DNA from 3 places in the Streptomyces lasalocidi genome. Region 1 is predicted to be linked to each of the others. Evidence: riboswitches for the same ligand, from Rfam matches in the RefSeq annotation. Region 1 holds a riboswitch; each other region holds the start of a gene.

Region 1 (9,840 bases):
CGCCCGCTGGTGCGGGGCCGCCGCCTGCACGGTGGCGGCCAGGTGCAGCTTGGTCAGCGCGCCCCGGGGGCGCCGGGCGCCGGTGGTGCGGCCGTGCTCGGTCCGCGCCCGCGACCGCCGCCCGGCGGCGCCCTCGCCGATGCCGGGCACGCTCAGCGCCTTGGTGCGGAACGGCTCCGCGGCCCGCGCCGCCGGCTGCTCACCCGCGCCCGCCCCGGACGGCTGCGGCTCACCGCCGTCGCCCTCCTCGGGGCGCGCCCCGGTGTCGCCGCCGCCCTGCGGACCCGCGTCGGGCGCCGGCCCGCCACCGCCGCCGCCCGGACCGTCGGGATCCGGGTCGGGGTCGTCGTCGGGGGACTCGCCGGAGAACTCCTCCAGCGTCCGGTCCAGCTTGTCCTCGTCCAGACCGGGCGCGTCGAAGGGGTTGCGGCGGCGCCGGTGCGGCAGCGCGAGCAGCGCCGCCTGCCGCACGTCCTCGGCGAGCACGTCGGTCCGCCCGGCCCACGCGGCCAGCGCGGTCGCCGTGCGCGCCATCACGATGTCCGCGCGCATGCCGTCCACCTCGAACGCCGCGCAGGTCGCCGCGATCTGCCGCAGCGCCCCGTCGCCCAGCCGCACCTGCGGCAGCAGCTCCCGCGCCGCCACGATCCGCTGCCGTACGGCGGCCTCCTCGCCGGCCCAGCGCGCGGCGAAGGAGGCCGGGTCGTCGTCGTACGCGAGCCGGCGCCGGACCACCTCCACCCGTTGGTCGGGCTCGCGGGAGGCGGCGACCTCCACGGTCAGCCCGAACCGGTCGAGCAACTGCGGCCGCAGTTCGCCCTCTTCGGGGTTCATGGTGCCGACGAGCAGGAACCGCGCCGCGTGCCGCACCGAGACGCCCTCGCGCTCCACGTACGAGGCGCCCATCGCCGCCGCGTCCAGGAGCAGGTCGACCAGGTGGTCGTGGAGCAGGTTGACCTCGTCGACGTACAGGATGCCGCGGTGCGCGTCGGCCAGCAGGCCCGGCTCGAACGCCTTGACGCCCTCGGCGAGCGCCCGCTCGATGTCGAGCGCGCCGACCAGCCGGTCCTCCGAGGCGCCGACGGGCAGTTCGACCATGCGGGCGGGCCGGTGCGCGCCCGGACCCGGCTCGTGCGGCCCGTCGGGGCACGAGGGGTCCGGGGCCGCCGGGTCGCAGGAGAACCGGCAGCCGGGCACCACGGCCACCGCGGGCAGCAGCGCCGACAGGGCGCGCACGGCGGTGGACTTCGCGGTGCCCTTCTCGCCGCGCACGAGCACCCCGCCGACGGCCGGCGAGACGGCGTTCAGCAGCAGCGCGAGCCGCAGGTCGTCCTGACCGACGACGGCGGTGAAGGGGAAGGGGGTGGTCACTGGTCGTCGCCCTCCAGGTCGCCTTCGAGCTCCAGGTAGGTGGCCCGCAGCCGCTCCAGCGTGTCCGCGTCCGGCTCGGCCCACAGGCCCCGGTCCGCCGCCTCCAGCAGCCGCTCGGTGATCCCGCGCAGCGCCCACGGGTTGGACTTCTTCATGAAGTCCCGGTTCTCCGGGTCGAAGACGTACTCGGCGCTGAGCTTCTCGTACATCCAGTCGTCGACCACGCCCGCCGTGGCGTCGTAGCCGAACAGGTAGTCCACGGTCGCCGCCATCTCGAAGGCGCCCTTGTAGCCGTGCCGGCGCATCGCCGCCATCCAGCGCGGGTTGACCACGCGCGCGCGGAACACGCGGTGCGTCTCCTCGCCCAGCGTGCGCGTCCTGACCTGGTCGGGCGTCGCCGAATCACCCACGTACGCCTCGGGGTTGGCGCCGGTCAGGTGCCGGACCATGGCGACCATGCCGCCGTGGTACTGGAAGTAGTCGTCCGCGTCGACCAGGTCGTGCTCGCGGGTGTCGACGTTCTTCGCCGCCACCGCGATCCGCTTGAACGCGGTCTCCATGTCCCCGCGCGCCGCCCGCCCGTCGAGCCCCCGCCCGTAGGCGTAGCCGCCCCACACCGCGTACACCTCGGCGAGGTCGGCGTCGGAGCGCCAGTTGCGGGCGTCGATCAGCGGCAGCAGGCCGGCGCCGTACGCGCCCGGCTTGGAGCCGAAGACGCGGGCCGTGGCCCGGCGCCGGTCGCCGTGCGCGGCGGTGTCCTCGTCGGCGTGCGCCTTCACGAAGTTGCGGTCGGCGGGCTCGTCCAGCTCGGCGACGGCCCGCACCGCGTCGTCGATCAGCCCGACGACGTGCGGGAACGCGTCCCGGAAGAAGCCGGAGATGCGGACCGTCACGTCGATGCGCGGCCGGCCCAGCTCGGCGAGGGGCACCACCTCGAAGCCGGTCACCCGGCGCGAGGCGTCGTCCCACACCGGGCGGCAGCCCAGCAGCGCCAGGATCTCGGCGATGTCGTCGCCCTGGGTGCGCATCGCGGAGGTGCCCCAGACGGTGAGCCCGACGGACTTCGGGTACTCCCCGGTGTCCTGGAGGTACCGGGCGACCAGGGAGTCCGCCAGGGACTGCCCGACCTCCCAACTCAGGCGCGAGGGGATGGCCTTGGGGTCGACGGAGTAGAAGTTGCGGCCCGTCGGCAGCACGTTGACCAGGCCGCGCGTGGGCGAACCGGACGGGCCCGCGGGCACGTAACCGCCGTCCAGGGCCCGCAGGATGTGCCCGATCTCGTCGGTCGTACGGGCGAGGCGCGGCACGACCTCGGTGCACGCGAACTCCAGCACGGCGACGGCGTCGGGGAGTTCGGTGCCGAGGACGTCGCGGACGAGGCCCCGGACGGGGGAGACGTCCCAGCCGCGCTCCTCCATGCCCTCCGCGAGCCGCCGGCACAGCTGCTCCAGCAGGTCGACCGCGTCGGACGCGGTGCGGGCCGGTCCCTCCACCAGGTCGGTCAGCTCCACCGGCACCTTCACCGGGGCGCCCGGCTCGGCCAGCAGCTCCTTCTCGTCCAGCCCGAAGTGGGCGGCCAGCGAGGCCCGCAGACCCGGCAGCGCGTTCGCCTGCCCGCCCCACACCTGGGAGGCGCGCAGCACGGCCAGCACCAGGTTCACCCGGGGCTCGCCGACCGGGCCGCCGCCGAGGATGTGCAGGCCGTCGCGGATCTGGACGTCCTTGATCTCGCACAGGTAGCCGTCGATGTGCATGACGAACTCGTCGAACGTCTCGTCGTCCGGCTGTTCGTCGACGTGCAGGTCGTGGTGCAGCTCGGCCGCCTTGACCAGCGTCCAGATCTGCGCCCGTACGGCCGGCGCCTTGGTCGGGTCGAGGTCGCTCACCAGGGCGTACTCGTCGAGGAGTTGCTCCAGCTTGGCGAGGTCGCCGTAGGTGTCGGCGCGGGCCATGGGCGGGACCAGGTGGTCGACGACCGTGGCGTGCCCGCGCCGCTTGGCCTGGGTGCCCTCACCGGGGTCGTTCACGATGAACGGGTAGACCAGCGGCAGGTCGCCGAGCACGGCGTCCGGCGCGCACCCGGCGCCCAGACCGAGGCCCTTGCCGGGCAGCCACTCCATCGTGCCGTGCTTGCCCATGTGCACGATCGCGTCGGCGCCGAAGCTGTTGTCCAGCCAGCGGTAGGCGGCCAGGTAGTGGTGCGAGGGCGGCATGTCGGGGTCGTGGTAGATGGCGATGGGGTTCTCGCCGAAGCCGCGCGGCGGCTGGATCATCACGACGACGTTCCCGAACTGCAGGGAGGCCAGCACGATGTCGTCGCCGTCGACGTACAGGGAGCCCGGCGGCTCGCCCCACGCCTCGGTCATCGCGTCCCGCAGCTCCGGGTCGAGCCTGCCGAACCACTCCCGGTAGTCGGCGAGCGGCACCCGGGCGGGCGCGGAGGCGAGCTGGTCCTCGGTCAGCCACTCCACGTCGTGGCCGCCGGCCTCGATCAGCCGGTGGATCAACTCGTCGCCGCCGTCGGGGTACTCGGTGAGCGAGTAGCCCGCGTCGCGCAGCGCGTCGAGGACCCGCACCGCGGAGGCGGGCGTGTCCAGGCCGACCGCGTTGCCGACCCGGGAGTGCTTGGTGGGGTAGGCGGTGAAGACCAGCGCGATCTTCTTCTCGGCGTTCGGCTTGTGCCGCAGGCGCGCGTGGCGCACGGCGATCCCGGCGACGCGGGACGCCCGCTCGGGGTCGGCCACGTACACCGGGACCTCGTCCGGACCCTGCTCCTTGAAGGAGAACGGCACGGTGATGAGCCGGCCGTCGAACTCGGGGATCGCGACCTGCATCGCGGCGTCCATGGGCGCGAGCGCCGCGTCGGACTCCTCCCAGGCGCTCCGCGACGAGGTGAGGCACAGGCCCTGCAGCACGGGGACGTTCAGCTCCGCGAGCGCGCCGACGTCCCACGACTCCTCGTCGCCGCCCGCGGACGCCTGCGAGGCGTGCGTGCCGCCGGCCGCGAGGACGGTGGCGACCAGCGCGTCGGCCCGGCCCAGCAGCTCGTACAGCCCGGCGTCGGCCCCGCGCAGCGAACCGCAGTACACCGGCAGGGCGTTGGCCCCGTGGGCCTCGATCGCCCCGCACAGGGTGTCCACGAAGGCGGTGTTGCCGCTGAGTTCGTGCGCCCGGTAGAACAGCACGCCCACGGTGGGGCGTCCGTCGCGCAGCTCGTACCCGTCGTGCACGCCGTACTCCGGCATCCGGTGCGGCTCGGCGAAGCCCTCGCCGGTCAGCAGCACGGTGTCGGAGAGGAACCGGGACAGCTCCAGCAGGTTCGCGGGGCCGCCCTCGACCAGGTATTTCAGCGCCTCGGCGACCACGCCGGCGGGCACGCTGGACTCGGCCATCAGCTCCGCGTCCGGCACGGCCTCGCCGCCCAGCAGCACCGTCGGGACGCCGGACGCCTTCAGCGCGGCCAGCCCGTCCTCCCAGGCGCGCTTGCCGCCGAGCAGCCGCACCACGGCGAGGTCCGCGCCGCGCAGCAGGTCCGGCAGTTCCCCGGCGACGTCGACGCGGGTGGGGTTGCCGATGCGGTAGTCGGCGCCGGAGGCCCGGGCCGCCAGCAGATCGGTGTCGGCGGTCGACAACAACAACACTGTGCTCATGCGGGCGCTCCCGGTGGAATGAAAGGCAGTCCTTGCGGCGCGCCCGACTCGATGAGCCGCCACAGCGCGTCCGTGTCCGCGTGCTGTTCGATCAGGTCGCCGAGCCGGTCGAGCTGCTCCTCGCGCAGCGCGGCGAACGAGGTGTCGGGGGCCGGCACGAAGCGGCGGCCCGCGGCGGCGGCCACCTCGCGCAGGAACGCCCGCCGGAAGCCGTCCGACTCCAGCGAGCCGTGCCAGTGCGTGCCCCAGGTGTGGCCGACGCGGCAGCCGTCCAGGAAGGGCTTTCCGCCCAGCACGTCGGCGACGCCGTGGTGGATCTCGTACCCCTCGACCGGCTCGCCGAGGGCCTGTCCGGCCGGCCGGGTGAGGGTCTTCTCGCGGGCGAACCGCACCCGCACGGGCAGCACGCCGAGCCCGTCGACCGCGCCGGCCCGTGACTCGACCTCGTCCTCGATGTGTTCGCCGAGGATCTGGAAGCCGCCGCAGATGCCGAGGACCGGGCGCCCTTCGGCGGCCCGGCGCACCAGGGCGTCGGCCAGGCCGCGTTCGCGCAGCCAGGCCAGCGCCCGCACGGTGCCGCGGGTGCCCGGGACGATCACCAGGTCGGCGTCGGCCAGTTCCTCGGGCCGGTCCACGAACCGCACCACGACGCCCGGTTCGGCGGCGAGGGCGTCCACGTCGGTGAAGTTGGACATCAGCGGGATCGCGCACACGGCGACCCGCAGCACGTCCTCCCCGACGGGCGGACTGACCGTGGACTCGCGCACGGTGCCGCGCAGCGACACCCTCAGTCCGTCCTCCTCGTCGATGCCGAGCCCGTGCCGGAACGGCAGCACACCGTAGGTGCGCCGCCCGGTGAGGCCGTGGAGCATGTCCAGCCCCGGCTCCAGCAGCGACACGTCGCCGCGGAACTTGTTCACCAGGAACCCGGCGACCAGCTCCTGGTCCTCGGGCGCGAGCAGGGCCACGGTGCCGAAGAAGGAGGCGAAGACGCCCCCGCGGTCGATGTCGCCGACCACCAGCACCGGCAGCCGCGCGCCCCGCGCGATCCCCATGTTGACGATGTCGGTGCGCCGCAGGTTGATCTCGGCCGGGCTGCCCGCCCCCTCACAGATCACCGCGTCATACGTGCCCCGCAACTCGGCCAGGCAGTCCAGCACGGTGCCCAGCAGCCGCTGCTGGCGTCCGCCGTGGTAGCCGCGTGCGCTCAGTTCGCCCACCGGCTTGCCCAACAGCACGACCTGGCTGCTCTGTTCGCCCCCGGGCTTGAGCAGCACCGGGTTCATCTGCGCGGTCGGCTCGATCCGGCACGCCTGCGCCTGCATCGCCTGCGCCCGCCCGATCTCGGCGCCCTCGCGCGTCACGAACGAGTTCAGCGACATGTTCTGCGCCTTGAACGGCGCCACCTTCACGCCGCGGCGCACCAGCCACCGGCAGATCCCGGCGGTGACGACGCTCTTGCCGGCGTCGGAGGTCGTACCGGCGACCAGGAGTCCCCCGTTCACTTCCCACGTCCCTTCCACAGCAGGCGGGCCCCGGCCGTGACGCCGAGCGCGAGCAGGCCGACGCGCCGGGACAGCCGTACGGCCCGGTCGATGTCGGTGACGGCGACGGGGCGCCCGGCGGCCCCGTTGAGCACGGGCCGGTGCTCGACCCGGCCGCCGTAGGAGAGCGTCCCGCCCAGGCGCACGCCGAGCGCGCCCGCGAACGAGGCCTCCACGGGACCGGCGTTGGGGCTGGGGTGGCGGCCGGCGTCGGCGCGCCAGGCGCGGACCGCCCCGCGCGGGTCGGGCCCCGCGAGCGTGGCGAGCACGGCGGTCAGCCGGGCTCCCGGCCAGCCGGCGACGTCGTCGAGGCGGGCGGAGGCCCAGCCGTAGCGCAGGAAGCGCGGCGACCGGTGGCCGACCATCGCGTCCAGGGTGTTCACCGCGCGGAAGCCGAGCAGCCCCGGCACCCCGCCGACGGCACCCCACACCAGGGCGCCGACCACGGCGTCGGAGGTGTTCTCGGCGACGGACTCCACGACGGCCCGGGCGATCCCGTCGGCGTCCAGCGCCTGCGGGTCGCGGCCGCACAGGTGCGGCAGCCGCGCGCGGGCCGCGTCGACGTCCCCGTCCCGCAGGGCCCGCCCAATGGTGTCGGCCTCGCGGGCGAGCGAGGTGCCCCCGACGACCGCCCAGGTCGCGGCGGCGGTCAGGGCGACGGAGGCGGCGGGGGAGCGGCGCACGGCCCGTTCGGCGACGGCCCCGAGGGCGACGGCGCCCCCGGCGCACACGGCGGTGTGCAGGGCGCCCCAGCCGCGGTGGTCGCGCCACAGGACCCGCTCCACGGCCGCGGCCGCGCGTCCGAACGCGGCGACCGGGTGCCCGCGGCGCGGGTCACCGAGGAGCAGGTCACCGAGGAGGCCGGCGGCGGCGCCGTACGCGTACGAGCGATCGGCACCCATCGGCTCAGCCGGCCGTGCGCGCGGGGGCGGGCCGGGTGGTGGTCCTCACATGGCAGCCGAGCATGGCGGTATGTCCTCACTCAGGGTGTCCACGCCCTGGTTCGACGAGACCGGCGGTGAGAGTTCCTGGCTCCCGGGGTTCGCACCCCGGTGACAGTGGCGGGACCGCGCCGGACTCGCACCGGCTTCCTCTCCTTGCCGCCGTACATGGCCCCGGCAGTCCACCACGCCCCCCGAACGACCGTCAACTTGCCGTTGACCTGGGGCGGAGGAGTGTGTGGAGGCCCACACGGAAGGGGCCTGCGGGGTCACAGCGACGCGGGGTGCCCGAGGGGCACCCCGCGTTGCGTGGTCCTGCTACGACGATGCGGCCGGACTCAGGCGACGATCAGGCTGATGCCGTACGCCACCGCCGCCGCGCACGCCGCGAAGCAGGCGTACGCGCCGGTGACCGCGAGGGCGGCCGAGCCGCCCCGGGCCTGGGCCCGCTCACGGGCGGACAGGCCCGCCACGCCGAGGGTGAACAGGGCGACGAGGCCCACGGTGACCACGAGGCTGACGCCGAAGACGGAGCCCAGGGCTGCCCAGTCGATCTTCATGCTGCTTCTCTTCCTTCAGGCCGGGGCGGGCTCAGACGGCGGCCGGCGGGGCGGCCGGTTCCGCGGCGAGGGCGGCGGTCGCCGTGGCCCCGACGGGGGCGGCCACGACCGGGGAGGGCACGGCCGGGGAGGCCACGGCCGGGGAGGGGATGACCGCCGACGGCTCGTCGGTGGCCGGGAGGCCCGCCGGGGGCGGGGTGACGGCCGCCATCGCGGCGGTGACCACGCCGGCCGGCTCCTCGGCGTCGTTGACGTTGGTGTGGTCGACGACCTGGCGGCGGGAGATCTTCCAGATGGCCGCGCTGGAGGCGATCAGGAAGACGGCCACGACGGCCGTGCCCCAGTCGCCGAGGTCGGTGACCGACTCGGCGAGCGCGCCGACCAGCGCGGCGGCCGGCAGCGTCAGGCCCCAGGCGATGAACATCCGGGTCGCGGTGGACCAGCGCACGACGCCGCCCTTGCGGCCGAGGCCCGCGCCCATCACCGAGCCGGAGACGACGTGCGTGGTGGACAGCGAGAAGCCCAGGTGGGAGGAGGCCAGGATGGCGGTGGCGGCGCTGGTCTGGGCGGCGAAGCCCTGCTGCGGCGCCAGGTCGGTCAGGCCCTTGCCCATGGTGCGGATGATGCGCCAGCCGCCGATGTAGGTGCCGAGCGCGATGGCCAGGCCGGCGGACAGGATGACCCAGGTGGGAGGGTCGGAGTCGGGGGCGACGGCGCCGCCGGCGACCAGCGCGAGGGTGATGATGCCCATCGTCTTCTGGGCGTCGTTGGTGCCGTGGGCGAGGGAGACCAGGCCGGCGGAGGCGATCTGGCCCGCGCGGTAGCCCTTCTGGGCCGCCTTGCCGTCGGCGCTGCGGCCGACCCGGTAGGACAGGCGGGTCGCGAAGGCCGCGGCCACACCGGCCACGATCGGGGCGGCGACCGCGGGGATCAGCACCTTGGTGACGAGCACGTCGCCGTGGACCGCGCCGAAGCCGGCCGAGGCGATGGTGGCGCCGACCAGGCCGCCCATCAGGGCGTGGGAGGAGCTGGAGGGCAGGCCCACCAGCCAGGTCAGGAGGTTCCAGAGGATCGCGCCGACGAGGGCGGCGAAGATGACCTCGGGACGGATGCCGGTCTCGTCGACGAGACCTTTGGAGATCGTGTTGGCGACCTCCACCGAGAGGAATGCGCCCACCAGGTTGAGCACGGCGGACATGGCCACCGCGACCTTGGGCTTGAGCGCGCCGGTCGAGATGGTCGTGGCCATCGCGTTGGCGGTGTCGTGGAAACCGTTCGTGAAATCGAACGCGAGTGCGGTTACCACCACAATCGCGAGGATCAGCGAGAAGCTTTCCATTTACCCAGGCAATCGTTCGAAGTCATCGGTCGGTTGACCGTAGGCAACGTGGGTGAACGGAAGATGAACTGGGGAGGGCGTCGTGGTGTCCGTCTGGCCGGTTGTCGGTCCGCACCGCCCGCGCCGGGCTTGGGGGAGCGGGCGCGGCGGGCCCCGGGGGACCGGTGAGGAGATTCCCGTCACAGGCGGACCACGGGCGGGCCACGGGCGGACCGCCGGACCGCGCGGCCACCTGGGAGGATCGCGGCATGAGCGAACAGCGGGGCGACCGGACCGACCGCGGCGACCAGGGCGGCGAGGTCTCCGCCGCCTGGGAGGCGCTGGTCGCCACGGCGCGCCGCACCGTCGCCGACGGACTGGTCGTCGGCACCTCCGGCAACGTCTCGGTGCGCGTCGGCGGCACGGGCGGCACCGGCGGCATCGTGCTGGTCACCC
Region 2 (9,840 bases), 3.3 Mb from region 1:
GGCGGTGAGGCCGATGTCGGCGTTGCCCGCCGCACCGTCCGCCGAGGGGGCCTGCGCGGCCGCCCACCGGGCCAGGGTCCGTACGCGCTCGGCCGCGTCGGCGAGCCGCTCCTCGGGCAGATCGCCCGCGCGCACGGCGGCCACCAGGGCGTCGCGCAGCAGCCGTACGGTGCCCTCGTCGTGGAGGCCGCCGCCCACGCAGATGGCGTCCGCGCCGGCCGCGATGGCGAGGACGCTGCCCCGCTCGATGCCGTAGGTGGCGGCGATGGCCTGCATCTCCATGCCGTCGGTGACGATCAGGCCCTGGTAGCCCAGCTCGCCGCGCAGCAGGTCGGTGAGGATGCGGCGGGACAACGTTGCCGGGCGGTCCGGGTCCAGCGCGGGGACCAGGATGTGCGCGCTCATCACCGCGAGGCTGCCGGCCGCGATCGCCGCACGGAACGGCGTGAGGTCGCGTGCGGAGAGCACCTCGGTGTCGACGTCGATGCGGGGCAGGGCGAGGTGGGAGTCGACGGCGGTGTCGCCGTGGCCCGGGAAGTGCTTGGTGCAGGCGGCGACGCCGGCCGCCTGGAGCCCGGTGACGTAGGCGGCCGTGTGCCGGGCGACCAGGTCGGGTTCGGTGCCGAAGGAGCGGACGCCGATCACGGGGTTGCGCGGGTTGGCGTTGACGTCGGCCGAGGGGGCCCAGTTGAAGTTGACCCCGCACTCCTTGAGGCGGCGGCCCAGCTCGTGCGCCACCTGCCCGGTCAGCTCGGTGTCGTCCACCGCGCCCAGGGCGTGGTTGCCGGGGAACGAGGAGCCGGTGCGCACCTCGAGGCGGGTGACGTCGCCGCCCTCCTCGTCGATCGCGACCAGGACGTCGTCGCGTTCGGCGCGCAGCTGGGCGGTGAGCGCGGCCAGTTGCCCGGGTGAGGCGATGTTGCGGCCGAAGAGTCCGACCGAGGCCAAGCCGTCGCCGAGGTGGCGCAGCAGCCAGTCGGGGGCGGTGGTCCCGGGGAAGCCGGGCTGCAGGACGGTCAGGGCGTCCCGGGTGAGTTCGTCCTTGGCGTTGGACCCGGTGGTGCCGCTGGCGAATGTCGTCATCGGGTGGCGTTATCCCTTCACGGCGCCCGCGGTCAGACCCGCGGCCATCTTGCGCTGGACGAGGAGGAAGAGGACGACGATCGGGACGGCCATCATGGTGGCGCCGGCCATCATCGGGGCGTACTCGGTGCCGTGCTTGGTGCTGAAGTTGCTGAGCCACACGGTCGCCGTCTGGTGCTGCTGGCTGAGCAGCATCAGGGCGTAGAGGTACTCGTTCCACGCCTGGATGAAGGCGTAGACGGAGGTGGCCACCATGCCCGGGGCGAGCAGCGGGAAGACCACCCGCATGAAGGCGCCGGTGCGGGAGCAGCCGTCGACCATGGCCGCCTCCTCCAGCTCCTTGGGGATGTTGACGATGAAGCCGCGCAGCGTCCAGACCGTGAAGGGCAGGATGAAGGTCAGGTACGTGATGACCAGACCGGTGAGCTTGTCGTACTGCTTCAGGTCGTTGAGCAGCAGGAACACCGGGATGATCATGGCGACGAGCGGGATCATCTGGACCGCGAGGATGCCGACGATCACGACCTTGCGGCCGCGGAAGGCGAAGCGGGAGATCGCGAGGGCCGCCAGCATGCCGACCACGATGCCGATCAGCACGACCGACAGGGACACGACCAGGCTGCGGCCGACCGGGCCCCAGAAGTCGGCGATGTCCAGCGCGCGGCGGAAGTTGTCGAAGGTCAGGCCCGTCGGGAACAGGCTGGGGTCGGGGTCGATGGCGTCCTTGGCCGGCTTGAACGCGGTGTTGAGCATCCAGTAGACGGGGAAGCCGGCGGTGGCGAACACCAGCAGGCCGAGGAGGTTCCAGCCCGCCTTGGTGCGCTTGCGCGCAGCGGGCGCGCTCGTGCTGCTCGTGGTGCTCACTCGACCTCTCCGATCTTCAGCATCTGACGCATGTACACGGCGACCACGCCCAGCAGGAGCACCACGGTGATCAGCGCGATCGCCGAGCCCTGTCCGTAGTCGTTGACGACGAAGGCGCGGTCGTAGGAGTAGGTCGTCAGCAGCTGGAACTCGGCCTCGGGGTGGCCGTTGCGCATGACGAAGACCTGGGGGAAGACGCCCATGTCCCAGATGACCGACAGGGTCGTGAGCATCACGATGATCGGCTTGAGGATGGGCAGGGTGACGAACCGGAAGACGCCCCAGGCACCGGCGCCGTCGAGGCGGGCGGCCTCCTCCAGCTCCTTGGGCACCTGGGTGAGGCCGGCGCTGAGCGTGATGACCACGAAGGGCACGGCGCCCCAGACCACCAGGAGCATGATCACGGCGAGGCCCTGCGGTCCGCTCGCGAACCAGTTGTGGCCGATCAGGTCGACCCCGGGCAGCTTGCTGAGCACCGCGTTGAGGACGCCGTAGTCGGAGTCGAACAGCCACTTGAAGACGGTGGTGGCGACGATGACCGGCATGCCCCAGCTGGCCACCAGCGCGATGTTGATCAGGGTGCGCACCCAGCCGGAGACCCGCTGCAGCAGCAGCGCGATCAGCATGCCGAGCACCATCGTGAAGATCACCGAGCCGGCGGCGAAGACGATCGTGCGCAGCACGACCTGCCAGAACTCGCCGTCCGAGAGCACCTTGGTGAAGTTGCCGAACCCGGTCGACTCGGCCGGCTGGAAGCCCCACAGCTGCGACTGGCCGAACTTCTGGAAGGACAGGGTGACCAGGCGCACCAGCGGGTAGCCCATCACCACGGCGAGGACCAGCAGACAGGGCGCGAGCAGCAGCCAGGGCGTGCCGGCGGCGCCCTTCGCGCGGGGTCTGCGGGGTGTGTCCGGGGCGGCCGGGGGCGGCGCCTGCCGTGGCGGCGGCACCTTGGCAGGGGTGGTCGTGTCTGCGGCACTCATCGCGCGCTCCTCAGCGGTACCTCAGGTCGTACGAAGGCTTCGGTCCCGTACGGCGAGAGCGCACGGGACGCAGGGCCCCGCGCCCGGACTCCTCCCGGGGTCGCGGGGCCCTGCGGTCGGGTCACTTGGTGTTGATGACCTTGTCGATCGCGGCGTCCGCTTCCTTCGCGGCGGCCTCGACCGACTTCTTGCCGGTGCCGATGGACTGCAGCATCGTCTGCAGGACCTGGGCCTTCTCGACCTGGCCCCAGCCGGGGGCCATCGGGACGAACCAGTTGGACTCGGCCGCGGTGGCCGGGACCGCCGTCGCGGGGTCGTTCTTCAGGGTCGCGAGGTCGGTCTTGTTGTTCGGCAGGTTGCCCTTGGCCATCAGGCCCTTCTGGCCGGCCGGACCGGTGAACGCGTTGATCCACTCGGCGGCCAGGTCCTTGGCGCCGGACTTGACCGGGACGGCCAGGTCCGAACCGCCCAGGAACACCGGGATGTTCTTGCCGGACGGGCCGGGCATCACGAAGTTCTCGAGGTTGTCCTTGAGCTTGCCGGTCTTGTCGTTCTTCGGGTCGGCGGCGGTCGCGCCCTCCCAGGCCGCACCGAAGATCATGCCGGACTTGCCCTGGCCGTAGACGATGTACCGGTCGGACTCGTCCTTGGTCTTGTCGCCGTGCATGTACTTGTCGACGACGTCCTTGTACGCGGTGAGGCCCTTGACCGACTCGGGCGAGGAGAGGTTGGCCTTCCACCGGCCGCCCTCCTCCTTCGCGATGGAGCCGCCGGCGTCGTAGACGAAGGACATGGCCGCGTACCAGTCACGGGTGGGCTGGTACCAGGCGTTGAAGGAGTTGCCCTGCTTCTTCTGCACCTTGTCCAGGGCGGCGGTGAGCTCCGCGTAGGTCTTCGGGGCGCTCTTGACGCCGGCCGCGGCGAAGACGTCCTTGCGGTAGTTGCCGACCCGGCCGCCCGCGTAGTACGGCACGCCGTAGGTCTTGTCCTCGTAGGTCACGGACGCCTTCAGGCCGTCCAGCCACGCGGAGGAGTTGTCGAACTTGGCGGCGTCGAGCGGCGCGAAGGCACCCTTGACCATGTAGCCGAGCATCTCGGTGTTGCCCATCTCGACCACGTCCGGCGCCTTGTCGGTCGCGAGGACGGCGTCGAGCTTGGTGTTCTTGTCGGGCCAGCCGTAGTACTCGTGCTTGATCTTGACGCCGGGGTGCTTCTTGACCACCGCGTCGTCGGCCGCCTTGACCAGATCCGGCCAGTTGTTCTGCGCGTCGACGGTGAGCCAGACGGTCAGCTCCTTGGCCTCGGAGCCGCCCGATCCGTTGCCCTTGTCGTCGCTGTCCCCGCACGCCGCGATGGAGACCATCATGCCCGCGATACCGATCGCGGCTATCAGCTTGCGCTTCACGCCAACCCTCCTCAGGGATGCCACACAACCCCCCTGCCTCCCCGCGGTTGAGCGTCAACGCGTACCGCCCATGGGGCCGGGACTGGACCAATGGTGTAGACCAGTACCGCGGAGCTTGGCTCAGACCAATAGGCCTGTCAAGGGTGTGCGAGTAGCCTCCTACCAGCCGTTATGGGACCTACATATGCAGGAACCTTTAAGTAAGAACCCCTCAATAACAGGGGGTGGATGCGAGACACTTCGGGTAGACCACTTGGAGGCGATGGACTAGACCAAAACCGGAAGCCGACGGTATACAGAGGTGATCACGGCACGCGCGGGAGACCGCGCGAGGGCCCCGGAGCCGGGAAGGCGGAGCATGAGCACCGACGTCAGCAGTGCGGAGAACGAGGGTGGGGCGACCGTCCGTACCGCGCGCGTGCCCAAGTACTACCGCCTGAAGAAGCACCTGCTCGACATGACGCAGACCCAGGCGCCCGGCACGCCGGTCCCGCCCGAGCGGACGCTCGCGGCCGAGTTCGACACCTCGCGCACCACCGTCCGCCAGGCGCTGCAGGAACTGGTCGTCGAGGGCCGCCTGGAACGCATCCAGGGCAAGGGCACCTTCGTCGCCAAGCCCAAGGTCTCCCAGGCGCTGCAACTCACCTCGTACACCGAGGACATGCGGGCCCAGGGCCTGGAGCCCACCTCCCAGCTGCTGGACATCGGGTACATCACCGCCGACGACCGGCTGGCCGGCCTGCTGGACATCACGGCCGGCGGCCGGGTGCTGCGCATCGAGCGCCTGCGCATGGCCAACGCCGAGCCGATGGCCATCGAGACCACCCATCTGTCCGCCAAGCGCTTCCCCGCGCTGCGCCGCAGCCTCGCCAAGTACACCTCCCTCTACACCGCGCTCGCCGAGGTCTACGACGTCCACCTCGCCGAGGCCGAGGAGACCATCGAGACCTCGCTGGCCACCCCGCGCGAGGCCGGTCTGCTCGGCACCGACGTGGGCCTGCCGATGCTGATGCTGTCCCGGCACTCGCTGGACCGGCACGGGGACCCGGTGGAGTGGGTGCGGTCGGTGTACCGCGGGGACCGCTACAAGTTCGTCGCGCGGCTGAAGCGTCCGCAGGACTGATCCGGGACTGATCCGGGACCCTCCGGGGCATTGATCCCTCGTCGGCGTGATCGATATGCGGACGAGGTCTTCCGCTTGGCTTTATCCGTCACCTACATTGCCTGCGCGTTACACGTGATCACAGGTGATCGTGAGGGGACGGAGCACCACATGTCAGACACACCCCAAGCCCCAGCGGGGCCGGTGGTGACGCCGTTGCGCGTCGTCATCGCCCTCTGCCTGCTCGCGCCCTTCGTGGCGATGCTGTGGGTGGGCTCGTACGCGAAAGTGGACCCCACGTTCATCGGGATCCCCTTCTTCTACTGGTACCAGATGCTGTGGGTGCTGATCTCCACCGCGCTCACGATGATCGCCCACCAGCTGTGGCGCCGTGACCAGCGCGCCCGCTCGACCACGAAGGGCGGTGCGGCGCGGTGAACGACGGCGTCAACGGCGTCGCGCTCGGCGTCTTCATCTTCTTCTTCCTGGCCGTCACGGTCCTGGGCTTCCTGGCCGCCCGCTGGCGCCGGGCCGACAACGAGCACAGCCTCGACGAATGGGGCCTGGGCGGACGGTCGTTCGGCACCTGGATCACCTGGTTCCTGCTGGGCGGCGACCTCTACACGGCGTACACCTTCGTCGCCGTCCCGGCGGCCATCTACGCGGCCGGCGCGGCCGGGTTCTTCGCGGTGCCCTACACGATCCTGGTGTACCCGCTGATCTTCACGTTCCTGCCGCGCCTGTGGTCGGTCTCGCACCGGCACGGCTACGTAACCACCTCGGACTTCGTGCGCGGCCGGTTCGGGTCCAAGGGCCTGTCCCTGGCGGTGGCCGTGACCGGCATCCTCGCCACCATGCCGTACATCGCGCTCCAGCTCGTCGGCATCCAGGCGGTGCTGGACGTGATGGGCGTGGGCGGCGGCGAGAACACCAACTGGTTCGTCAAGGACCTGCCGCTGCTGATCGCCTTCGGCGTGCTGGCGGCGTACACCTACTCGTCCGGCCTGCGGGCGCCCGCGCTGATCGCGTTCGTGAAGGACGCGCTGATCTACATCGTCATCGCGGTGGCCATCATCTACATCCCGATCAAGCTGGGCGGCTTCGACGACGTCTTCGCCAAGGCGGGCGACGCGTTCAGCCAGACCAACCCGGCCACCGGCAAGCCGCGCGGGGCGCTCGTCCCGGCGGAGGCCGGCCAGTGGACCTACGCCACCCTGGCGCTGGGCTCCGCACTGGCGCTGTTCATGTACCCGCACTCGATCACCGCGACGCTGTCGTCCAAGAGCCGTGAGGTGATCCGCCGCAACACCACGATCCTGCCGCTGTACTCCCTGATGCTCGGTCTGCTGGCGCTGCTGGGCTTCATGGCGATCGCGGCCGGGGTGAAGGTCACCAACGGCCAGCTGGCGATCCCGCAGCTGTTCGAGAACATGTTCCCGGACTGGTTCGCGGGCGTGGCCTTCGCGGCGATCGGCATCGGCGCGCTGGTGCCGGCGGCCATCATGTCGATCGCGGCGGCGAACCTGTTCACCCGCAACATCTACAAGGACTTCATCAAGCCGGACGCGACGCCGAAGGAGGAGACCCGGGTCTCCAAGATTGTGTCCCTGCTGGTGAAGGTGGGCGCGCTGGTCTTCGTCCTCACCATGGACAAGACCGTCGCGATCAACTTCCAGCTGCTGGGCGGCATCTGGATCCTGCAGACCTTCCCGGCGCTGGTCGGCGGCCTGTTCACGCGCTGGTTCCACCGCTGGGCGCTGCTCGCGGGCTGGGCGGTCGGCATGGTCTACGGCACGGTCGCGGCCTACGGCGTGGCCTCCCCGACCCAGAAGCACTTCGGCGGCTCCTCGAAGGAGATCCCGGGCATCGGGGAGATCGGCTACATCGGTCTCACGGCGTTCGTGCTGAACCTGGTGGTCGCGGTGGTCCTGACGTTCGTCCTGAAGGCCGTCAAGGCCCCCGAGGGCATCGACGAGACCAGCCCCGCCGACTACACGGCGGACGCGGGCGACCCGGGCGTGCAGACCGAACTCCCCCCGGCCACCGCGGGGTCGGCGCACTGAGCCGACGGGCCCCTTGGCAGGGGCCCCGCATGACGGCGGGCCGCCGGAGCGATCCGGCGGCCCGCCGTCGTGTCCGGCCCGGATGTCCGGCGGCCCGTCGCCGTGTCCGGCCCGGACGTCCGGCGGCCCGTCGCAGTGACCGGCCCGGACGTCCGGCGGCCCGCCGCCGTCCGCCGGGGCGGCCCGCCGTCGCGTCACACCGCCGGGGCCACCCGCCGTCACGGCCACCGCCGGAACCCGGCGGCCCGTCGCCGTGACCGGCCCGGACGTCCGGCGGCCCGTCGACGTCCGCCGGGGCGGCCCGCCGTCGCGTCACACGGGCCATCCGCCGTCACGGTTGCCGCCGGAACCCGGCGGCCCGTCGCCGTGACCGGCCCGGACGTCCGGCGGCCCGTCGACGTCCGCCGGGGCGGCCCGCCGTCGCGTCACACGGGCCATCCGCCGTCACGGTTGCCGCCGGAACCCGGCGGCCCGTCGCAGTGACCGGCCCGGACGTCCGGCGGCCCGCCGTCGCAGCCGCCGGGTCACCGTCCGTCGCGGCCGCCGCCCCCGTCCAGCGCCCGTCGTCGGGTCGCCGGAGAAATACGGGGGCCCCGCGCCCCGCCCGTCCGGCACACTCGCCGCATGGACACCGTGATCCGGGTCGCCCGGTCCGAGGAGTACGCCGCCCTCGGTGAGTTGACCGCCCGCGCCTACCTCGACGACGGCCTCCTCGACTTCGGCGAGGACGACGAGTACCTGCCGGTGCTGAAGGACGTCGCCCGCCGGGCCGCCGCCGCCGAGGTTCTGGTGGCGGTCGGGGGTGACCGGCTGCTCGGCGGGGTCGCCTTCGTGGCGGGGCCCGGGCCGGCCGCCGACATCGCGCGTCCCGGCGAGGCGGAGATACGGGCGCTCGCGGTGGTGCGCGAGGCCCGCGGCCGGGGTGTCGGCGAGGCGCTCGTGCGGGCCTGCGTGGACCGCGCCCACGCCACCCCGGGCTGCGTCCGGCTGGTGCTGTCCAGCCAGCGCTCCATGCACAGCGCCCACCGCCTCTACGAGCGGCTCGGCTTCGAGCGCACCCCCGACCGCGACTGGAACCCCGTCCCGCACCTGGACGACCTCACGCTGCTCACCTACGGGCTGACGCTCCGCCACAAGACCTGAGGGGCGCCCCGGACCCGCGCGCGACACAACATCTGGGGGTGGCGTGCCGAGCGGGCACAAGATGTATGCTCGTGCTCGCTGTCGCCGCAGGGGAATCCGGTGCGAATCCGGAACTGTCCCGCAACGGTGTACCCGTGCGCACCCGCACGGGCGTCAGTCCGAGGACCTGCCGACAGCGCGCCCAGGCCGACCCGGCCCGGGCGCCGACGTCCGGGCCTCGTGGAATGGGCCGGTGGACGCGACGCCGTGTGCGCGCGTGCGCTGCCCCCTGCCCTCCGTGAGGCCCCAGCCGAGCGAGGGAGAGCCCCACGTGACCATCGCGCCAGCCGATCCGGCCCCAGCACAGACGCAGCCGGAGGACGACGGTCCCGGTGCCGCGCTGCTGCGCACCCTGACCGAGCTGACCGCCGACCTCCCCGACGCCGACCCCGGCCGGGTCGCCGCCGCCGCGCTGCGCGGCCGCTCCGCCCGCGCGGACGAGGCGGAGCTGCGGGAGCTGGCCACGGAGGCCGCCGCCGGGCTCATCTCCGAGGACCCCGACTACTCCCGGCTGGCCGCCCGGCTGCTGACCCTCACCGTCCGCGCCGAGGCCGCCTCCCAGGGCGTCACCTCGTTCACCGGCTCGGTCGCCACCGGGCACCGCGAGGGCCTGATCGCCGACCGCACGGCCGCGTTCGTGCGCGGGCACGCCGAGCGGCTCGACGCGCTGGTCGACCCGGCCGCCGACGACCGCTTCGGCTACTTCGGACTGCGCACCCTGCACAGCCGCTACCTGCTGCGCCACCCCCTGACCCGGCGGGTGATCGAGACGCCCCAGCACTTCCTGCTGCGGGTGGCCGCCGGACTCGCCGAGGACGACACCGCCCGGTCGGTCGACGAAGTGGCCGCGCTGTACCGCCTGATGAGCCGCCTCGACTACCTGCCCTCCTCCCCCACGCTGTTCAACTCCGGCACCCGGCACCCCCAGATGTCGTCCTGCTACCTCCTCGACTCCCCGCAGGACGAGCTGGACTCCATCTACGAGCGGTACCAGCAGGTCGCCCGGCTGTCCAAGCACGCCGGCGGCATCGGCCTGTCCTACTCCCGCATCCGCTCCCGGGGTTCGCTGATCCGCGGCACCAACGGGCACTCCAACGGCATCGTGCCGTTCCTGAAGACGCTGGACGCGAGCGTCGCCGCGGTGAACCAGGGCGGGCG
Region 3 (9,840 bases), 2.2 Mb from region 1:
GATGAACCCGGCCGGGCAGGAGGCACGGTGCGACTTTCGCGTAACACCCTGGGGACTCTGTTTGTGGGGGGAGCCCTGAGCGTCACCCTCGTCGCACTCGCCTATCCGTCGATGCTCGGGATCAGCACCGTGTCCAGCGCGCCGGACCGGATCATCGCCAACACCCAGTGGGGGCCGCTGACCGAGTCCGACCGGGACTTCGTGGTGAAGGTGCGGGCGGCCGGGCTGTGGGAGTACCCGGTGGGGCAGATGGGCGTGCAGAAGGGCACCAGCAAGGGCGTCATCACGGCCAGCCAGCACCTCATCGACGGGCACTCGGCGCTGGACACCACCTGCCGCAAGATCGCGCCGATGCTGAACATCACCCTGCCCAACATCGCCAGCCCGCAGCAGGTCGGCTTCGTCAACCAGCTCGCCTCCGACGGCAAGGGCCAGCAGTTCGACAAGGACTTCGCCAACATCCTGCGGATGACGCACGGCTCGATCTTCAACACCGTCGCGAAGATCCGCTCCACCACCAAGAACTCGCTGGTCCGCGCGCTCGCCGACCAGGCCAACGACACGGTCCTGGACCACATCACGGTGATGGAGCAGACCGGCCTGGTCGACTTCGACCAGACCCTCTTCCAGCAGACCACGCCGCCGAAGCTGCCCAAGTCCGACCTGACCCCGCCGCCCCCGGCCGCCGGTCAGCCCCCCATCGTGCTCACCCCGCCGCCGACCGCGACGTCCACCCCGGTGGACATCGACCGCCTCGCCGGCGGCCCCGCCCCCGCCCCCGCCCCGACGGTGGGGTGAGCCCCGGCACCACGGGCTATGCCAGCCAGACCGTGGTGTCCGGCGGCAGGACGCCCTCGTCGTCCAGCGGGGTGCTGGCCAGCAGCACCTCGCCCGCCGGCAGGCGTACGGCGTCGGCGCCGAGGTTGGTCACGCACCGCCAGCCCTCGGAACGCGCGAAGGACAGCACCGCGTCCGGCGCGTCCGGCGCCCAGGTCAGCTCCTCGCCCTGCAGCAGCTTGCGCCGCAGCCGCAGCGCCCTGCGGTACAGCTCCAGGGTGGAACCCTCCACCCTGTCCTGGGCCTGGACGGCGTACGCCGCGAAGGACGACGGCTGCGGCAGCCACGCCCCACCCGCGCCGAAGCCGTACGACGGGCCGTCCGTCGTCCACGGCAGCGGCACCCGGCAGCCGTCCCGGCCCTTGCGCACGTGCCCCGTCTGCTCCCACACCGGGTCCTGGAGCACCTCCACCGGCAGGTCGGCGACCTCGGGCAGGCCCAGTTCCTCGCCCTGGTAGAGGTACGCGGACCCGGGCAGCGCCAGCATCAGCAGGGTCGCCGCCCGCGCCCGCCGCAGCCCGGCCCCCGGATCGACGCGCGGGGCATGGCCGTTGGACAGCAGCCAGGTGTTCTCGTCGGTGCCGGGCGGCAGCATGAGCCGGGACGCGTGCCGCACGACGTCGTGGTTGGACAGCACCCAGGTGGCCGACGCCCCGGCCTCGCGCGCGCTGCGCAGCGACCCGGTGATGACCGCGCGCAGCGCCTCCGCGTCCCACGGGGCCTGGAGGTACTCGAAGTTGAACGCCTGGCCGAGTTCGTCCGGGCGGGCGTACAGCGCGCGCCGTTCGACGGGCACCCACGCCTCCGCGACCGCGGTGCGCGGGGGGTCGTAGGAGTCGAGGACGCGGCGCCAGTCGCGGTAGACGGCGTGCACCTCGTCCCGGTCCCAGTAGGGGTGCGTGCCGGGCGGGACCAGGGGCAGGGCCTCCTCGCCGGTGGCGGGCAGCGAGCCGAGGTCGCGCAGCGGCTCGCCGAGGTCCTTCACGAGCGCGTGCGCCACGTCTACGCGGAAGCCGTCCACGCCCCGGTCCGACCAGAACCGCAGCGTGGTGCGGAAGTCCTCGCGGACCTCGTCGTTCGACCAGTCGAGGTCGGGCTGCTCGGCGGCGAACAGGTGCAGGTACCACTGTCCGTCCGGCACCCGCTGCCAGGCGCTGCCGCCGAACACGGACTGCCAGTCGCTGGGCGGGAGTTCGCCGTGCGCGCCGCGCCCGTCGCGGAACACGTACCGCGCCCTGGCCGCCGAGCCGGGCCCGGCGGCCAGGGCCTCCTGGAACCAGACGTGGCGGTGCGAGGTGTGGTTGGGGACCAGGTCGACGACGACCTTGAGCCCGAGCCGGTGCGCCTCGGCGGTGAGCGCGTCGAAGTCGTCGAGGCCGCCCAGGCGCGGGTCGACGTCCCGGTGGTCGATGACGTCGTAGCCGCCGTCGGCGAGCTCGGAGGGGTAGAAGGGGCTGAGCCACAGCGCGTCCACGCCGAGCGCGGCGAGGTGGGCCAGGCGTTCGGTGACGCCCCGCAGGTCGCCCAGGCCGTCCCCGTCGGCGTCGGCGAAGCTGCGCGGGTACACCTGGTAGACGACGGACTGGCGCCACCAGTCGGGGTTCCTCGTGGAGAGATCGGTCACGGGGAAAGGGTGTCCAGCTCGCCGGGAAGGTGAACCCCCCGGGCGCGGCGGCCCGCCGGTTAACCGGTGGTCCCTCCCCGCCCCCCGCGTTACGGTGGCCGCATGCAGCGAGCGCACTCGTCCTCCACGACGACGCCGGAGAAGGTCCCGGCGGCGCGCTGACGCGCGGATTCGACGTCCGAAGCCCCGGGGCGAGTGCCCCGGGGCTTCGCCGTGCCGGGGACTCGCCCCTTCCCCAGCAGGAGGAGCACCCCATGCACGACCACCGCCGCCTCGGCCGTGAGCTGGAGCTGTTCGACACCGACCCGCTGATGGGCGCGGGCCTGCCGTACTGGCTGCCCGCCGGGGCGGTCGTCCGGCACGAGCTGGAGGAGTACGTCCGCGCCGTCGAGCGGGAGGCGGGCTACCGGCACGTGTACTCGCCGGTGCTCGGCAAGCGCGAGCTGTACGAGACCTCCGGGCACTGGGACCACTACCGTGACGACATGTTCCCGCCGATGCGGCCCGGCGGCGGGGGCCCGGACGACGGCTCGGACAGCAGCGCGAGCGGCGGCCCGGAGGAGATCGTCCTGCGGCCCAGCCTCTGCCCCCACCACGCGCTGATCTACCGCTCCCGGTCCCGCAGCCACCGCGAACTCCCGCTGCGCATCGCCGAGCTGGGCGGCATGTACCGGGCGGAGCGGTCCGGCGTGCTGGGCGGGCTGACCCGGGTGCGGGCGATCCAGCTCAACGACGCGCACGTCTTCTGCACCCTCGACCAGGCCGTCGAGGAGGCCCGCGCCGCCCTGGAGCTGATCGGCCGCGCCTACGCCGACCTCGGCATCCGCGCCGCGCGGTACCGGCTGTCGCTGCCGGGTGCGGGCGGCAAGTACGTCGCCGACCCGGCCCTGTGGCGCCGGGCGACCGCGCTCCTGCGGGAGGTGCTGGAGCGGGCGGGTGTGGCCTTCGACGAGGCCGAGGGGGAGGCCGCGTTCTACGGCCCGAAGATCGACGTGCAGATCGAGGACCCGGCCGGCCGGGAGAGCACCCTGTCGACCGTGCAGGTCGACTTCCACCAGCCGGAGCGCTTCGACCTGCACTACGTGGGCGCCGACGGCGCGAGGCACCGGCCGGTGATGGTGCACCGCAGTGTCCTCGGCAGCGTGGAGCGCGCGGTGGCGCACCTGATCGAGCGGCACGGCGGGGCGTTCCCGGTGTGGCTGGCGCCCGTCCAGCTGGTCGTGCTGCCGGTGTCACGGGCGCAGGAGGACGCGGCCCGCGAGCTGGTCCGGCGGGCCGGGGCGGCCGGCCTGCGGGCGGAGCTGAGCCCGGCGGACCAGGGCACCCTGGGCGCCCGCGTCCGGGCGGCCCGGCTGGTCCCGTACCAGGCGGTGATCGGCGCCCGCGAGGCCGAGGCGGACCAGGCGTCCCTGCGCCTGCGCGACGGCCGGCGCCCGGGCCCGCTGCCGACCGCCGCACTGCTCACCCGAGCGGTGCACCGCGCGGCGGCGCGGGGGACCGCCCTGTGGGACGGGGACGCGTGAGCCGTCGGGGAGGCACGAACCACTCGGCCGGGCCGCGGGCTCGGCCGGTGGGGGCCGCCCCCGGCGCCTACGCTCGGAGGTGAGCTGAAGGAGCGTGGCGCCATGGACGGTGCGGAGCCCATTCCGGTGGTCATCGACTGCGACACGGGGGTCGACGACGCCCTCGCGCTGCTGTTCGCCGTCCGGCACCCGGGGCTGGACCTGCGGGCGGTGACCTGTGTCGCCGGGAACACCGACGTCGACGGCGTCGTCCGCAACACGCTGACCGTGCTGGAGCAGGCCGGCGCCCCGCAGGTCCCGGTCGCGCGCGGCGCCGAGCGGCCGCTGATCGAACCGGTGCGGGTGGCCCGGCACGTGCACGGCAGCGACGGCATGGGCGACCTGGGCCTGCCCGCGCCGACCCGCCGGGCGGCCGACACGGACGCGGTGACGCTGCTGCGCCACGCGATCCTGTCCAGCCCCCGCCCGGTCACCCTGGTCCCCACGGCCCCGCTGACGAACATCGCGCTGCTGCTGCGCACCCACCCCGAGGTGGTCCGCAACATCGGGCGGATCGTCTTCATGGGCGGTGCGGTGACCACCGGGAACGCCACGCCCGTCGCCGAGTTCAACGTCTGGCACGACCCGGAGGCGGCCGCGGTGCTGCTCACGGCCGGGGTGCCGATCACGATGTACGGCCTGGACGTGTTCACCCGGGTCGTGGTGCCCGGCGCGGACGTACGGCGGCTGCGCGCGAGTGCGGAACCCGGCGCCCGGCTGGCCGGCGACCTCCTCGCGCACCGTCCGGCCTCCCCCGCCGCGGAGGACGACGCGGGCGGCCTGGGCGACGCGGGCGCGGTCTGCGCGGTGGCGGACCCGCAGGGCATCACCACCGGGCTGCTCCCGGTGGAGGTCTCCCTGGCCCCCGGCCCGACCCGCGGCCAGACGGTCGTGGACCGCCGCCCCCGCCCCGGCGAGTCCGAGATCCACGGCGAGTCGCGCACCCCGGCCCTGGTGGACGTGGCCCTGGACGTCGACGTGGACCGCTACGTGAAGCTGTACCTGGCGACGGTGGAGGGCCCGTAGCGGCACTCGCGGCCCAGCACTCGCGGCCCGGCGCTCAGGCCGTGTCCGCCGGGCGCGGCGTCCAGCGCTGTTCGACCTTGGCGAGCTTCCAGTACGCCACCGCCGCCGCCCACACGACCAGGAACAGGCCCACGATGAGGTAGCCGACGTGGTCGAGGTCGATGTCGGCGATCCAGGTGGTGACCGCGTCGGTCAGGTCGAGCTTCTCGTGCAGGACGCCCACCAGTTCGATGGTGCCGATGACGAAGGCGACGGCGATGGACAGCCCGGTGATGGTGAGGTTGTAGAACACCTTGCGCACCGGGTTGGAGAACGCCCACTGGTAGGCGAAGTTCATGAACGTGCCGTCGAGCGTGTCGAACAGGCTCATCCCGGCCGCGAACAGCAGCGGCAGGCACAGCACCGCGTACCAGGGCAGCCCCGCCGCCGCGCCCGAGCCGGCCATCACCATCAGGGTGATCTCGGTGGCCGTGTCGAAGCCCAGGCCGAAGACGAAGCCGAGCGGGAACATCTGGCCGGGGCGGCTGATGGACTTGGTGAGGCGGCCGAGGATGCGGTTCATGAACCCCCGGGAGTCCAGGTGCTGTTCGAGCGCGCGCTCGTCGTACTCGCCGGCCCGCATCGCCCGGAACACCTTCAGGATGCCCAGCAGGGCCACCAGGTTGAGCGCGGCGATCAGGTAGAGGAACGTCCCCGAGACGGTCGTGCCGACGACGCCGAGGACCTGGTGGGTGCGCGAGTCGTCGTTCATCAGGACGCCCGCGAGGGCGGCGCCGCCCGCGACCAGACCGGCCATCAGCACCACCACGCTGGAGTGGCCGAGCGCGAACCAGAAGCCCACGGACACCGGCCGCTTGCCGTCCGCCATCAGCTTGCGCGTGGTGTTGTCGATCGCGGCGATGTGGTCGGCGTCGAAGGCGTGCCGCATGCCGAGCGTGTACGCGGTGATGCCCAGGCCGATCCCGAACGCCTTGTCGCCGACCTCGTAGTGGGCCGGCACGACCAGCAGGAACAGGATGCCGAACGCCACCACGTGCAGGGCGGCGATCACCGCCATCAGCCCTGCGGTCCGTACGGTGTCCTCGCGTCGCCAGCGGAAGGAGACGGCATCGGTCATGAATTCACGCTCCAGCACCTCGTGGATCACTTCGTGAGCTGCCGTGGCCGGTCTCCTGGCTTACGGGGCTGGTGCGTCCGCCGTTCCTGCCTTCCCGGTCGTACGACCAGTGGCCCGGCGGGTGCCGGACGGAACGGGGACTCCCCGATCACAGTGGCGAGGGCCGCGCCGGTGTTCCACCGGCTTCCCGAGCACCACGGCCCGCCCACCGTAGGGGGCCGCACCCTCCCCTGCATAGCTGCACAGCTACGCAGGTATGCAAGATCACATACGGGCGCCTGCGAGGATGCCCCCATGCATCTCGTACCGGCCGACCGTGCCGACCGCCGCACCATCGACGGTCACCGGGTGTGCGACGCCATCGCCGCGATCGGTGACGCCGGTCGTGTCCGCGCCTGGGCCGACCGCTTCGCCCTGCTCGCCGACCCCAAACGGCTGGCGCTGCTGCTCGCCCTGCACCGGACCGGCCCGCTGGCCGTGTCCGACCTCGCCGTCGCCACCGGCATGAACGACCCGGCCGTGTCCCAGGCGCTGCGCCTGCTGCGGGCGGCGGGCGTGGTGGCCGGCGAGAAGGAGGGCCGCGTGGTGCGCTACCGGGTGGTGGACGCGGAGGTCGCGGGCCTGCTGGGGCACTGCGCGGCGGACGGCTGAGCGCCGGGGCGGCTGACCCGGCGGACGCGGCCGACCCGGCGGTGGCCGAGCGCCGAACGCAGCCGACTCGAGCCCTGCCCCCTGAGCCGGCCGGCAGGCGTGCCCTGCCCCCTGAGCCGGCCGGCAGGCCCCGGCCGGGCACCCGCCCGCAGCAACCTGGGTCACCCGTACGGGCCCACGCGCTGGTCGGGTGGTGCGGCTGGTGGTGCCGTGAGGGAGGTATCCCCGGGACATCCCGACCGGAGGTCCCCGCACCCCCACGGCCCGCCCGCCCAGGAGGCACCCGATGACCGTCGCTCCCGCCCGTGTCCTCCTGCTCGCCGTGGGACTGCTCGGCGCCACCGGCTGCGCGAGCCTCGGGCTGGAGCATCCGCCGACCGCGCCCCGGTCCCTGCCGACCATCGCCTCCCCCTCGGCCGTGGCCTCGCCCAAGGCGCGCACGTCGGGCGACGGCGCGGCGCTCACCGAGGCGCAGGCGCAGGCCGCGCTCATCACCGAGTCCGACCTGGGCGCGCCCTGGTCCGCGACGCGCGGCGCGGCCACCTGGCGGGACGGCATGCTGAAGTCGACCGCGGCCGGCCCGTGCCAGCGCCTGCTGGACGTGCTCTACACCGACGAGCTCCTCGGCGGCCCGCCCCGCGCGGCCGTCGGCCTGGACGACGCCGACACCGGCGCCCAGCTGCGCTACCAGATCGGCGGCCGCACCCCGCAGGACGCGGACCGCGCGCTGGCCTGGCTGGCGACGATGCCGCGGGACTGCGCCCGGTTCTCGGCCCGGGCCGGTCAGGACGTCACCCAGGACGTGCAGGTCTTCGACGCGCCGCTGCCGGAGGTCGGGGACGCGCGCCAGGGCCTGCGGGTGGTCCTCCGGGCGCAGCCGCCGACCGGCGAGCCGACCGTGCTCACGCTGGACGTGGCCGCCGTGCGCGTCGGCGAGGACTCCTTCGCCCTGACCAACGGCGGCCTGGGCGACGTGGCGAACGAGGCCACCCAGGCCGCCGTCCAGGTCGGCGCGCTGCGCCTGGCGGACGTCCGCAAGCAGGGCCGGGCCCAGGTCTGACGCGAGCGCGTCCGGAGGTCTAGCCCGCGTCGAAGCCCTGGCGCAGGCCCACCACCTCGTGGGCCATGTCCATGACCGTGCGGTCCTGGGCGAAGGCGCGGGCGCGCAGGCGGGCCAGGGCCTCGTCGGCGGCGACGCCGAGCTGGGCCATCACCATGCCGACGGCCTGGTACACCTCGTCGTGGTGGGCGATCAGGGCGTGCAGCCAGGTGTCCTCGTCGCGGCGGCCGCCCTGCGCGGGCCGCGTCAGGGCCATCAGCGCCCGGGTCATCTCGTCGGCCACGATGCGGGCCGCGTCCAGGTCGGTGACGTCGAGGGTGCCGGGGGCCTCGCGGTAGAGGTCGAGCGTGCCGACGCACACGGCGCGGTGGCCCAGCGGCAGCGCGTACACGGCGCGGATCCCGGCGGCGGCCGCATGCTGGGCGAACACCGGCCAGCGCAGCGCGTCGCGATCGGCCTCGAGGTCCCAGGCGAACACCGGGGCGCCGGTCGCCGCGGCGGTGAGGCAGGGCCCGTCGCCGAGGGTGGCCTGCACTTCCATGAGGTACTCCACGCGCGGGCTGCTCGCGCTGAGCGGCACGGGCATCCCCTCGGCGCACAGCGACACGCTCGCGCCGGTCACCGGCAGCAGCCGCACCGCGGCGTGGCACAGCCGTCCGGGCGTCTCGGCCGGGTCCGCCCCGCGCACCTCCTCGGCGAGCACCTGGGCGACCCGGTCCCGATCGGACACGGCCCTCACCTCCGTCCGGTACGCGCCTGGGTACCCGTCCGATGTGCGGCAGAAACGACCCTCCGATGGGGACCCGCAGGTCACGCGCGCGAACGTCGGGCCCCGCGCCCGGTACGTGTCGGTCGGGGTGTCCCCCGGTGTGTCACAGGGGCGGCTGGGCCGGGGCCGGGCCGAGGGTGGTGGTGCCGGGGGCCGTGCGGTGGCCCAGGCCCGTTCGGTAGGCGTCGAGGGCGGCCTCGGTGCGGCCGGTGCGGCGCAGCAGGTCGCCGAGCAGGCGGCACAGGTCGGCGAGGTCGCCGGCGGCACCGGCCCGTTCCAGCAGGCTGAGGGCGCGGACGTAGTGCTCCTCGGCGGCCTCGGTGTCGCGGGCGTCCTCCGCGATGATGCCGAGCAGCCGGTGCGCGGCGGCGGAGTGGACCGCGCCGCGCTCGGAGGACAGGTCGCCGAGGACCCGGTGCAGCAGGGCGGCGGCCTCGTCGGACGTGCCGCGCCGGTGCAGCACGTCGGCGAGTTCGACGGCGACCTGGCTGCTGTAGAGGGCGGCGCGCTGGGCGTCGAGCATGCTCTGGGCCTGGCGCAACTCGTCCTCGGCGCGGGCGAGGTCGCCGTTCTGGGCGCAGACGTAGCCGCGCATCCAGTGGCAGTTGGCGAGTTCGGTGCGGAGCTGGAGCTGGCGGTAGAGCTCGCTCGCCTTGGCCAGGGAGGCGTCGGCCTCGGCGATGCGGCCCTCGGCGAGGAGGGTGCGGGCGACGGAGCGGTGCATCCGGGCGACGAGGGCGGGGTCGCCGACCTGCGGGGCGAGGGCGAGGGCGAGTTCGGCGGCCTGGGCGGCGCGGGCGTGGGCGCCCATGTCCATGTACGGGCCGATGGCGGAGGCGTACAGCAGGAGCAGGGCGTCGGGGTCGTGCAGGCCGCCGCGGTTGAGTTCGTCGAGGGTGGACTCCAGCAGGTAGACGGCGTAGCGGAGTTCACCGGCGAGGTAATGGGTGACGGCGCGGCCGCGCAGGGCGGGGACGCGGGCGGGCAGGGGGGCGTCGGCCAGGCGGGCCTCGGCGCGCTCGAAGTGGGCGCGGGCGGTGGTGAGGTCGCCGGTGTCGATGCCGCACTCGCCGAGGCCGAGCAGGGCGGTGGCCTGTTCCTCGACGAGCCCGTGCCGCTCGGCCTCGGCGAGCAGCTCGGCGTACTGGCGGGCGGCGTCCTCGGCGGCGCCGGTGGCCAGGGCGCGCTGGGCCT

What was found. A riboswitch is a leader RNA that binds a small molecule or an ion and turns the genes downstream of it on or off. The one in region 1 is predicted to bind cobalamin.
Region 2: it holds a riboswitch for cobalamin, as region 1 does, so the genes downstream of both, E4U91_RS23095 (ribonucleoside-diphosphate reductase subunit alpha) here and E4U91_RS08195 (cobalamin biosynthesis protein) in region 1, are expected to answer to the same signal.
Region 3: it holds a riboswitch for cobalamin, as region 1 does, so the genes downstream of both, nicT (Nickel transporter NicT) here and E4U91_RS08195 (cobalamin biosynthesis protein) in region 1, are expected to answer to the same signal.

What each region holds. Positions count from the first base shown of each region.
Region 1 is NZ_SZNQ01000001.1:1,826,994-1,836,833, reverse strand. Features, by position in the region: gene E4U91_RS08210 (putative cobaltochelatase) at 1-1,371, opposite strand, end outside; gene cobN (cobaltochelatase subunit CobN) at 1,368-5,021, opposite strand; gene E4U91_RS08200 (cobyric acid synthase) at 5,018-6,526, opposite strand; gene E4U91_RS08195 (cobalamin biosynthesis protein) at 6,523-7,467, opposite strand; cobalamin riboswitch at 7,569-7,708, opposite strand; gene E4U91_RS08190 (hypothetical protein) at 7,845-8,066, opposite strand; gene E4U91_RS08185 (inorganic phosphate transporter) at 8,098-9,405, opposite strand; gene E4U91_RS08180 (class II aldolase/adducin family protein) at 9,654-9,840, shown strand, end outside.
Region 2 is NZ_SZNQ01000001.1:5,097,767-5,107,606, reverse strand. Features, by position in the region: gene E4U91_RS23140 (glycoside hydrolase family 3 protein) at 1-1,083, opposite strand, end outside; gene E4U91_RS23135 (carbohydrate ABC transporter permease) at 1,093-1,947, opposite strand; gene E4U91_RS23130 (carbohydrate ABC transporter permease) at 1,944-2,930, opposite strand; gene E4U91_RS23125 (extracellular solute-binding protein) at 3,052-4,335, opposite strand; gene E4U91_RS23120 (GntR family transcriptional regulator) at 4,694-5,458, shown strand; gene E4U91_RS23115 (DUF3311 domain-containing protein) at 5,609-5,875, shown strand; gene mctP (monocarboxylate uptake permease MctP) at 5,872-7,500, shown strand; gene E4U91_RS23100 (GNAT family N-acetyltransferase) at 8,125-8,643, shown strand; cobalamin riboswitch at 8,709-8,831, shown strand; gene E4U91_RS23095 (ribonucleoside-diphosphate reductase subunit alpha) at 8,954-9,840, shown strand, end outside.
Region 3 is NZ_SZNQ01000001.1:4,072,451-4,082,290, reverse strand. Features, by position in the region: gene E4U91_RS18290 (DUF4142 domain-containing protein) at 64-798, shown strand; gene E4U91_RS18285 (glycoside hydrolase family 13 protein) at 815-2,461, opposite strand; gene thrS (threonine--tRNA ligase) at 2,620-3,984, shown strand; gene E4U91_RS18275 (nucleoside hydrolase) at 4,087-5,049, shown strand; gene nicT (Nickel transporter NicT) at 5,084-6,166, opposite strand; cobalamin riboswitch at 6,195-6,380, opposite strand; gene E4U91_RS18265 (ArsR/SmtB family transcription factor) at 6,461-6,817, shown strand; gene E4U91_RS18260 (hypothetical protein) at 7,104-7,877, shown strand; gene E4U91_RS18255 (GAF and ANTAR domain-containing protein) at 7,897-8,607, opposite strand; gene E4U91_RS18250 (helix-turn-helix domain-containing protein) at 8,750-9,840, opposite strand, start outside.